One region of the Streptomyces sp. NBC_00878 genome, then DNA from elsewhere that is predicted to be linked to it. Evidence: riboswitches for the same ligand, from Rfam matches in the RefSeq annotation. Region 1 holds a riboswitch; each other region holds the start of a gene.

The links. Region 1 has a riboswitch for cyclic di-AMP ahead of OHA11_RS04035 (C40 family peptidase). Riboswitches for the same ligand answer to the same signal wherever they lie in the genome.
Positions count from the first base shown of each region.
Region 2: it holds a riboswitch for cyclic di-AMP, as region 1 does, so the genes downstream of both, OHA11_RS11110 (M23 family metallopeptidase) here and OHA11_RS04035 (C40 family peptidase) in region 1, are expected to answer to the same signal.
Region 3: it holds a riboswitch for cyclic di-AMP, as region 1 does, so the genes downstream of both, OHA11_RS41590 (C40 family peptidase) here and OHA11_RS04035 (C40 family peptidase) in region 1, are expected to answer to the same signal.

Region 1 is NZ_JAPEOK010000001.1:1,006,611-1,009,794, reverse strand. It holds gene OHA11_RS04040 (glycoside hydrolase family 76 protein) at 1-985, shown strand, start outside; cyclic di-AMP (ydaO/yuaA leader) riboswitch at 1,157-1,328, shown strand; gene OHA11_RS04035 (C40 family peptidase) at 1,424-2,815, shown strand; gene OHA11_RS04030 (DUF4394 domain-containing protein) at 2,921-3,184, opposite strand, start outside.
Region 2 is NZ_JAPEOK010000001.1:2,704,518-2,707,701, forward strand. It holds gene OHA11_RS11105 (GntR family transcriptional regulator) at 1-617, opposite strand, end outside; gene OHA11_RS11110 (M23 family metallopeptidase) at 902-1,675, opposite strand; cyclic di-AMP (ydaO/yuaA leader) riboswitch at 1,688-1,848, opposite strand; gene OHA11_RS11115 (pitrilysin family protein) at 2,096-3,184, opposite strand, start outside.
Region 3 is NZ_JAPEOK010000001.1:9,563,136-9,566,319, reverse strand. It holds gene OHA11_RS41600 (ATP-dependent Clp protease proteolytic subunit) at 129-764, shown strand; gene OHA11_RS41595 (hypothetical protein) at 772-1,080, shown strand; cyclic di-AMP (ydaO/yuaA leader) riboswitch at 1,418-1,630, shown strand; gene OHA11_RS41590 (C40 family peptidase) at 1,634-2,107, shown strand; gene OHA11_RS41585 (DUF6328 family protein) at 2,201-2,683, shown strand; gene OHA11_RS41580 (LysE family translocator) at 2,746-3,184, opposite strand, start outside.

The sequences.
Region 1 (3,184 bases):
CACCTGGAACGCCCAAAGCCGTCCGACCGCCGCTGCCACCGCGCTGATGCAGTCCTACAACAACTCCACCGGCCTGTTCGACACCACCGGCTGGTGGAACTCTGCCAACGCCCTGACCGCGATCATCGACAACATCCGTGTCACCGGAATGGGCAGCTACCGGTACGCCATCGCCAACACCTACGACCGCCAACTGAACGCGCAGGGCGGCCAGTTCCGCAACGACTACATCGACGACACGGGGTGGTGGGGGCTGGCCTGGGTCGCCGCGTACGACCTGACCGGCGACAGCCGCTATCTCAACACCGCCCGTGCGGACGCCGATTACATGGCACGGTACTGGGACTCCACGTGTGGCGGCGGCGTGTGGTGGAGCACCGCCAAGACCTACAAGAACGCCATCGCCAACTCCCTCTACCTGGAGCTGAACGCCGCGCTGCACAACCGCATCGCGGGCGACACCGTCTATCTCGGGCGGGCCAACGCCGAGTGGGCCTGGTTCAAGGGCACCGGCATGATCAACGGTTCCCAGCTGGTCAACGACGGCATCGACCTGTCGACGTGCCGGAACAACGGCGACACCACCTGGTCGTACAACCAGGGCGTGCTGCTCGGCGGTCTGGCGGAACTGCACCGGGCGACCGGGGACTCCGCGCTGCTCACCACGGGCCGTCAGATCGGGAACGCCTCGACCACGTCCGCGGCCCTCAACTCGGGCGGCATCCTGCGCGAGCCGTGCGAGACGAACGGCTGCGGCGCCGACGGCCCGTCCTTCAAGGGCGCGTACATCAGGGGGCTGAGCGCCTTCAATGCCCGGCTGTCCGACCGCCCGTACACGTCCTACATACGGCGGCAGGCCGACGCCGCGTACGCGAACGACCGCAACGCACTCGACGCGTACGGGCTGCACTGGGCCGGACCACTGGACTCCACCGACGCCGCCCGCCAGCAGAGCGCGCTCGACCTGATGAACGCGGCGAACTGACACCCCCAACTCCCGTTGACCGGGCGGAAAGTCGTCGATGTCTCGAACCGATACGACGAAGGTCACAGTTACATATCGGGCACTTCGCTCTTCAATCTTCACACGAGGGGCACAAGTTGGCTAACTTGACGGGTAGGACGCGCGACTTCCTCCGGTGAACCTCGCCGGGTTGCGCGACCTCCGCCGAATCCGGTGGCCCACGTGGCCATCGGAACCGGGGACCCAACCGAACTTGGGGTGAATCGGCCCAACTGCCCGTCAGGGCAGGGGCCGTAGGGCATACCTTCCGGAATCGTCGCCCGAACCCGACAGCTAACTCGGTAGGCGGAACACGGAAGGAGTACGGCTCCCATCGCGCCGGAACGAACTTCGCGCCCCGGAGGCGACAACCTCCCGGGCATCCCCCGGCCCGCCTTCGCGACGGCGGCCGCCACCTCGGTGGACCTGTACTCCTCGACGGGTGGCACCACGCCCGTCCCGGGAGGCGACGAGCCGAGCCGTGAAGAGGTGCAGCAGCGGATCCACAACCTGTACGACCAGGCCGAGAGCGCCAGCGGTAACTACAACGCCACCCGGGCGATGGCCTCGGGGCGCCCGCGTGAGCGGGCGAATCCGATGCCCGACACCGGGCGTGGACGTGCCGACACCGTCGCCGCCCCCGACCCCGCTCTGAGCGACCGCGCCAAGCAGTGGTTCGACGTGGGGCGTTCGCAACTGGGTCCCCTCATCCCCGCCGTACTGCCCTCCGACAGAATGCCGGAGCGTGGCCAGACCGGTACCTGGCCCAAGAGCCCCGGCGGGCGTCCGGGGGACCGACAGGCCGACCGGCCGGCCGACAGGCCGACCGACCGTGCGCTGGAAGCGGCCGCCAAACCCGTCCTGGAGCTGACCGCCGGGCCTGCCGCCGCAACGGCCGCGCGGCCCGTGGCGGAGCTGACCGCCGGACCCGTCGCCGCGCTGCCCGCCGCGCCCCAGGCGCGTCAGGACGCCACCGAGCTCCTGCCCGCGCTGGTCACGGAACCGCAGCAGCAGCAGCAACAACAGCAGCCACAGCCGCAGACACAGCCACAGCAGTCGCGGCAGTCGCTGAAGACCTCCAAGGACCGGACCCGGCAGAAGCTCGCGAAGGCCCGTGAACTGCTGTCCGCGCGCATCGCCCAGCAGAGCGCGCCGATGGCGGCCATCGCGCCCGCGCCGGTGGAGACCGCCTGGCGTACGCCCGAGGTACAGGACTACCGCCAGGCCGGGCAGACGCAGTGGCCATGGCCGTCGGGCGGGATCGGCACGGACCTGCCCATCGGCTCCATGTCGCCGGATCCGTTGCTCGGCACGACCCCGAGCATGGGCGGCCAGGGCCTGACCATGGGCGGCCCGGATCTGTCGTTCGGCATGGATCTGTCCGCCTATCCCCCCGTGTCCATCGGCGCGGGTGTGGCCATCGGCTCGGACGGTGCGTCGGACTCGGGGTACGGCGGGAAGGCCGCGAAGGCCGTCGACTTCGCCCGCGCGCAGATCGGCAAGCCCTGTGTGTGGGGCGCGACCGGACCGGGCGCGTACGACTGCTCCAGCCTCACTCAGTCGGCCTGGAAGGCCGCCGGGGTCGCGCTGCCGCGTACCGTGCACGACCAGGCGACGGCCGGTATGGCGGTCCCTCTCACCGACCTCCGGCTGGGCGACCTGGTCCTGTTCCACGGCCATGTCGGCCACATCGGCATCTACAGCGGCAACGGCATGATGATCCACGCACCGAGCCCGGGCGCGTCCATACGCGAGGAGTCGATCCTCTGGGCCGGGGAAGCGGCGATTCACAGCGTGGTGCGGCCTGCCTGACCCAGAAGCCGTACCGAACCCAGAAGCCGTACCGAACCCAGAGGCCGTACCGGCGTAGGGCGCGAAGCGCCGACCGATACGGCCTCTGATCGTGTCGGAGACGTGTCAGCCCGCGTCGAGCGCGACCGCGATGTCGGTGATGGGTATGGGGAACTGGCCCACGCTGGTCGTGGCTCCGGTGAGCACATCGACGGTGTAGAGCGTCGACGTGGAGGCACCGTACGGGGTGAGGGTGGCGAAGGCCGTGTTCGAGATCGTCTTGCCGGCGCTCAGGTCGCTGAAGATGTCGAAGCCCGCGTTGGCGAGGGCGTTCACGCCGAGCGAGCCGGTCGCGGCCAGCGTGCCGTTGGCGGGCGGCGACTGGATGAC
Region 2 (3,184 bases), 1.7 Mb from region 1:
CGCAGCCGATGAGCGGCCGTCGCCCGCTCGGTGTGCAGCGCCGTGATCGACCTGGCCCGGTCGCTGTCGCCGCGCGCGACGGCGTCCACGATGGCGCCGTGCTCGCCCCAGGACTCGGCGGGGTGGGCCGGCGCCTCGACCGAGTACATCCAGGCGATCTTGTGCCGCAGCTGGGCGAGCGTGGAGGTCAGCGCGGGGCTTCCGGAGGCCTGGGCGAGCGTCTCGTGGAACCAGGCACCGAGCGAGCGCAGATCCTCGCTGTTGCCTCTCCTGGCCCTCTCCTGCCCCAGCCTGACCAGGCCGCGCAGCACCTTGAGGTGCGCCTCGGTGCGGCGCTGGGCGGCGCGCGCGGCACCCAGCGGCTCCAGCAGCATGCGCATCTCCAGGAGGTCGGAGGCCTCCTGTTCGGTGGGCTCCGCGACGCACGCGCCCGCGTGCCGACGCGTGACGACGAAGCCTTCCGCCTCCAGGGTGCGCAGCGCCTCACGCACGGGGACCCGCGAGACGCCGTACCGGCGCGCGAGCAGTTCTTCGGTGAGCCGGCCGCCGCGCTCGTAGACACCCGCGACGATGTCGTCACGGATCGCCGTGCATACCGAGTGCGCGGGAATACGCATGACCGGACCTCCGCCTTAACCCCCGCGAAACGCGGTCGATTGACGCCTGTTCGGTGACTCTATTGCAGAGAACGGGAAATTCCGATGGGAGGCCGGAATCCATGGATATTTTTTGGACACACTTCGCTTCTGAACAGGCAGTCGTCCGGTGGCGAGTCGGGCGGAGAGTTCGGAAAGTGGCGAGAAGCGGTCGGGCCGCGACGGGATGCCGTCAGGACGCGGTCTGGATGCCCGAAGGCCCCGGCTAGGTGAGCCGGGGCCTTCGGGAGGTATGCCGCGCGTCGTCAGACGTTCACGCCATGCTGGCGGAGGTACCCGAGGGGGTCGATGTCCGAGCCGTACTCCGCGGTCGTCCGCGCCTCGAAGTGCAGGTGCGCCCCGGTGACGTTGCCGGTCGCCCCGGAGAGGCCTATCTGCTGGCCCGGGGTGACCGTCTGGCCGACCGAGACACCGAGGGACGACATGTGCCCGTACTGGGTGTAGGTACCGTCGTTCATCTTGATGACGACCTGGTTGCCGTACGAGCCGCCCCAGCCGGCCTCCACGACGGTGCCGGAGCCCACCGCGTGCACGGTGGTACCGCTCGCGGCGTGGAAGTCGATACCGGTGTGGCTGCCGGAGGACCAGACCGCGCCACCCGCCTGGTAGCCGGTGGAGACGTACGAACCGGCGATGGGCGAGGTGTAGGTGTTCAGCAGGCGCTTGCGCTCGGCCTCGCGGGCGGCGCGGGCCTTGGCCTCGCGCTCCTTCTTGAGCTTCTCCGCCGCCTCCTTGGCGCGCTCCTTCGCGGCGGCCTCGGCCTTCTCGCGGGCCGCGGCCTCGTCGGCGGCCTGCTGCTGGGCGGCAGCCTGCGCGTCGATCTCATCGGCGAGCGAGTCGCCGATGGTGATCGCCTGGGTGAGGGTCTGCTCGGCCGGGCTCTCGGCGGCGAACGAGGGAGCAGCCAGGGTGCCGACGACACCGGTGGTGGCGAGTGCGGCGACGCCAACGGTCCTGTTGGTGTTGTGCTTCATGCGGCTGGGACGACGGTGCTTCCCGGTGGCGCGGGTGAACGCCATGAAGTGGCTGGTCCTTTCCTTCCTTCTCGCCTACCGGGTTAGCTGACGGGTTCGGAGCAGGAAGGTCTCCTACGGACCCCCTTCGGGAAGGGCGTCCGATTCACCCCAGGGACTACGTATGGGTCCCCGGCTCCCCTGGCTCGCGCCGTACGGGGACTCGGCGATGACTGTCCGGTGCCGCGGACGCGGCGCACTGCCTGACGAACAGCCGGACCGACGCTAAGCGGGGTGTCTTTCAATCAACAAACGGATCAAGACTTTTGTAGCGCACGCCACAGGGCAGACAGGCAACCTCCCTATCAATACGGACAACTTGCGGGTCGAGGTCGAAGTCCGGGCAAGTCGGGGCCGAGGTCCGGGCGAAAGAGAGAACCCAGGAGACTCTCCGGTCTCCTGGGTTCTCCACGGACGGTCGCTGTCCTACTCCGCTGTCACCACGCTGACTTCACCGATTCCGAGGGCCCTGACCGGCTCCTCGATCTGCGCGGCGTCCCCGACGAGGACGGTCACCAGCCGGTCCACCGGGAAGGCGCTCACGGCCGCCGCGGTGGCCTCCACGGTGCCGGTCGCGGCGAGCTGCTGGTACAGCGTCGCCTGGTAGTCGTCCGGCAGGTGCTGCTCGACCTGGTCGGCGAGGGTGCCCGCGACGACGCCCGCCGTCTCGTACTTCAGGGGCGCCACACCCACGAGGTTCTGCACGGCGACGTCCCGCTCGGCGTCGGTGAGGCCCTCGGCCGCGAGGGTGCGCAGCACCTTCCAGAGGTCGTCGAGCGCCGGGCCGGTGTTCGGGGTGTCCACGGAGCCGCTGATGGCGAGCATCGCGGCGCCCGTCCCGTCCGGCGCGGAGCGCAGGACCTGACCGAACGCCCGCACACCGTAGGTGTATCCCTTTTCCTCGCGCAGGACGCGGTCCAGGCGGGAGGTGAGGGTGCCGCCGAGGCAGTACGTGCCGAGCACCTGGGCGGGCCACACACGGTCGTGCCGGTCGGCGCCGACGCGGCCGATGAGCAGCTGCGTCTGGACGGCTCCGGGACGGTCGACGATGACCACGCGGCCCGTGTCGTCGGCGGTCACCGGCGGAATGGGCCGGGCCACGGCCGGCGAACCGGTCCAGGTGCCGAGCGTGTCCCCGAGCAGCGCGTCGAGGTCGACACCGGTGAGGTCGCCGACGACGACGGCGGTCGCCGTGGCGGGGCGTACGTGCCTTTCGTAGAAGGCGCGTACGGCCCCCGAGTCGATCTTGGCGACCGTCTCTTCGGTGCCCTGGCGCGGGCGCGACATGCGCGAGGTCGCCGGGAACAGCTGCCGGGAGAGCTCCTTGGCGGCGCGGCGCCCCGGGTTGGCGGTCTCGTGCGGGATCTCGTCGAGCCGGTTGCGCACCAGCCGCTCGACCTCGCTGTCCTCGAAGGCGGGTGCCCTGAGGGCGTCGGCGAGCAGGCCGAGCGCCTTGGGGAGCCGTGAGACGGGGACTTCGAGGCTGAGCCGTACGCCGGGGTGGTCGGCGTGCGC
Region 3 (3,184 bases), 8.6 Mb from region 1:
GTCCGGGCCGCAGCCCTCGGACCCGCCGCCCCGGGTCTGTTGACTCCCGTGGATCACTGGAGCACGCTCCCTACGTTACGTACGTCCTGTACATTTTCTACAGGACCTCTCCCGGAGGAGCGTGTGTCATGGCCCGACCGTCCGCCCGCTATGTCCTGCCCGAGTTCACCGAACGCAACAGTTCGGGGAGCCGGACCATGGACCCGTACTCCAAGCTCCTGGAAGAGCGGATCGTGTTTCTCGGGACGCCAATCGACGACGTCTCGGCGAACGACGTGATGGCGCAGTTCATGCACCTCGAGTACCAGGCGCCCGACAGGGACATTTCGCTCTACATCAATTCTCCCGGCGGCTCCTTCAGCGCGATGACGGCCGTCTACGACACGATGCGGTTCGTCAGCTGCGAGGTGGAGACCATCTGCCTGGGGCAGGCCGGGTCCGCCGCGGCGGTGCTGCTCGCGGCCGGCACACCGGGCAAGCGGTACTCGCTGCCGGGCGCCCGCGTGCTCATCCACCAGCCCTCGTTCTCCGAGCCCGTCCAGGGGCAGGCCTCCGACCTGGTCATTCAGGCCGACGAACTGATGCGTACCCGCGAGCAGTTGGAGGAGATGCTCGCCCGGCACACCGGCCAAAGCCGGGAGCGGATCGGTGCCGACATCGAGCGGGACAAGATCCTGGACGCGCCGGCGGCGTTGGAGTACGGACTGATCGACCGGATCGTCCCGAGCCGGAAGTCCACCCAGCGCGCACCCGGCGCGAGGTGAGCGGCGGATGCTTCCACCCGAGTTGCCGCCGCTGCCGGCCCTGACCCGTGCCGAGGCCGAACTGATCGACCGTTACCTGGAGGTGGTCGACCTGCTCGGCCGGATCAACCCGGCCCACTCCGGGGACACTTACCGCGGGCTGCGGGCCGCCCAGGCCCTGGTCGGCAGGGCCACCGCACTGCGTGACGCGCTGGCCCTGATGCACCAACGCGGCGAGCACGAGGTGCACGCACCGACCCTGGCGCGGGCGCTGCGCGTCCTCGACGGTGAGCGCCGAGCAGGCCGGATCGCACTACCGCCGCGCTCCGACACCTGACGTACCCCCACCGCCCGGCGTCGCGCAGGTATCTGACGAGGCGTCCGGGCCAGGGTTCAAACGAGCCGAACGGTGTACCACCGAACGGCGTAGTCAGGGCTGCTTTTGCGGACCCGTGGGAGCTGCGCAACCCACGTAGCTCCAGTGCGGTATGAACCGTCCCGGTGCTGGTACGAGGGTCCTCGACCCCCTCGGCGCCCTCGTACAGAAAGGGCTGTCCACCCGAACGGGTGAGTGGTGAGTAAGCCCACAAATCGCCGATTCCGCTCGGCTTTTGGGACATCCGTGCGTCAAGATCCCTTCCGACGACAAGACCCCGCCACAAGCGGCGGGGCGGTCCGGGCGGACGCCGAGTCCTGCCGCCGCTCGGATGAACCGGTCGACAGAAGTGGATCGGCAGGAGTGGAGGACCCAAGCACGACGGGTCGCCGGAACGGTCACGCCATGACCGGGCCGAGCAGCCCTTGGGGTGAAGCCGCGTCAGCGGCCGGGCAACTTCGCCAGCCCGAATCCGACAGGTCATCCTTCACAGGCGGCTGACGAAGGGTTGCGCATGACTGCGCTCAATCGTGTCCCGTCGCTGTTCAGCAGGGCCGGTACCGCATCGGCTCTCACCATCGCCGCCGTCGGCGGCGGCATCGTGGCCCCCGGCTTCACGTCCGGCGCGGAAGCGGCCACACCCGCGACGAAGGCACTCCAGGTGGCGGCCTCCAAGAAGGGCTCCGCTTACAAGTTCGGAGCCGCGGGGCCCAAGCGCTTCGACTGCTCGGGCCTCACGCTCTACTCGTTCAAGAAGGCGGGCAAGTCCCTGCCGCGTACGGCAGCTGCCCAGTACAACAGGACGAAGCACATCTCCGCTTCCACCCGTAAGCAGGGAGACCTGGTCTTCTTCCACTCGGGCCGGAACGTCTACCACGTCGGCATCTACGCCGGGAAGGGACGGATCTGGCACTCCCCGAAGACCGGGGACGTGGTGAAGCTGCAGAAGATCTGGACGAAGAGCGTCTGGTACGGCCGGGTCAGGTGACCTGCCCGGGATGCGGCCGCGGTGATCGCCGCGGCCGCATACCGGGGCCGCCCGGAATGTGATATTCGCGGCGGAGTGGTTACTCCTTCACATATGGGCGACCTTCATCACCAAGAGGAGCGCGACGAGACACGGCTCGAACGCGCCGACCGCAACTTCAACGAACTGCTCCAGGAACTGCGGGTCACGCAGACCGGCGTGCAGATCCTCTTCGCCTTCCTGCTGACCCTCGCGTTCACCGCGCGCTTTCCCTCCCTGGATTCGTTCCAGCGCGCCACGTACGTCGTCACGCTGCTGCTGTCGGTAGTGACCGCGGCGCTCTTCACGGCCCCCGCCGCGCTGCATCGCCGGCTGTTCCGGCAGGGCGCCAAGCCCCAGGTCGTGAAGGCCTCCTCGCTGCTGGCCCAGGCCGGGCTCGGCGCGCTCTCGCTCGGCCTCTCCGGTTCGGTCCTGCTCGTCGTGGACGTGGCGACGAACCGGGCGGGCGGCATCGCGGCCGGCGCCGCCACCCTGGTCGTATGCGCCGGGCTGTGGGCCCTCCTGCCCTACCTGGTCAAACGCTCCGTCGGCGACTAGGACGGGTCTACCAGGACGGGCCGACCGGGAAGGTCCACCAGGGCAGGTCCGGGCTGACCGGCTCAGGCCAGCAGCGGTTCGAGGACGAGTCCGACGCCGAGCAGGGTGAGCACGGTGCCGGTGCCGGCCACGATGGCCCGGGCCGTACGCGGTCTGCGCAGCCACCGGCCGAGCCGGTCCACGAGCAGCGCGACCACCGGGAACCAGAGCAGGGCGAGCGCGACCACGATCAGCGCGAGCCACAGCGTCCGGGGCATCGCCGGACTCCCGTCGGGCACGAACTGCGGCAGCAGGCTCATGAAGGTGATCGGCACCTTCGGGTTGAGGACGTTGGTGACGAAGCCCTGGCGCAGCGCCCGGCTCCCCGACATCACCGGCCCGTCGTCGTCCACGGTTGTACGCCGCTCGCGAAGCGACCGCAGGGTGCGTACGCCGAGATGGAGGACGTACGCCCCGCCGAGCAGCTGGAGCGCGCGGAAGAGCGCGGGCACGGCTGCCAGG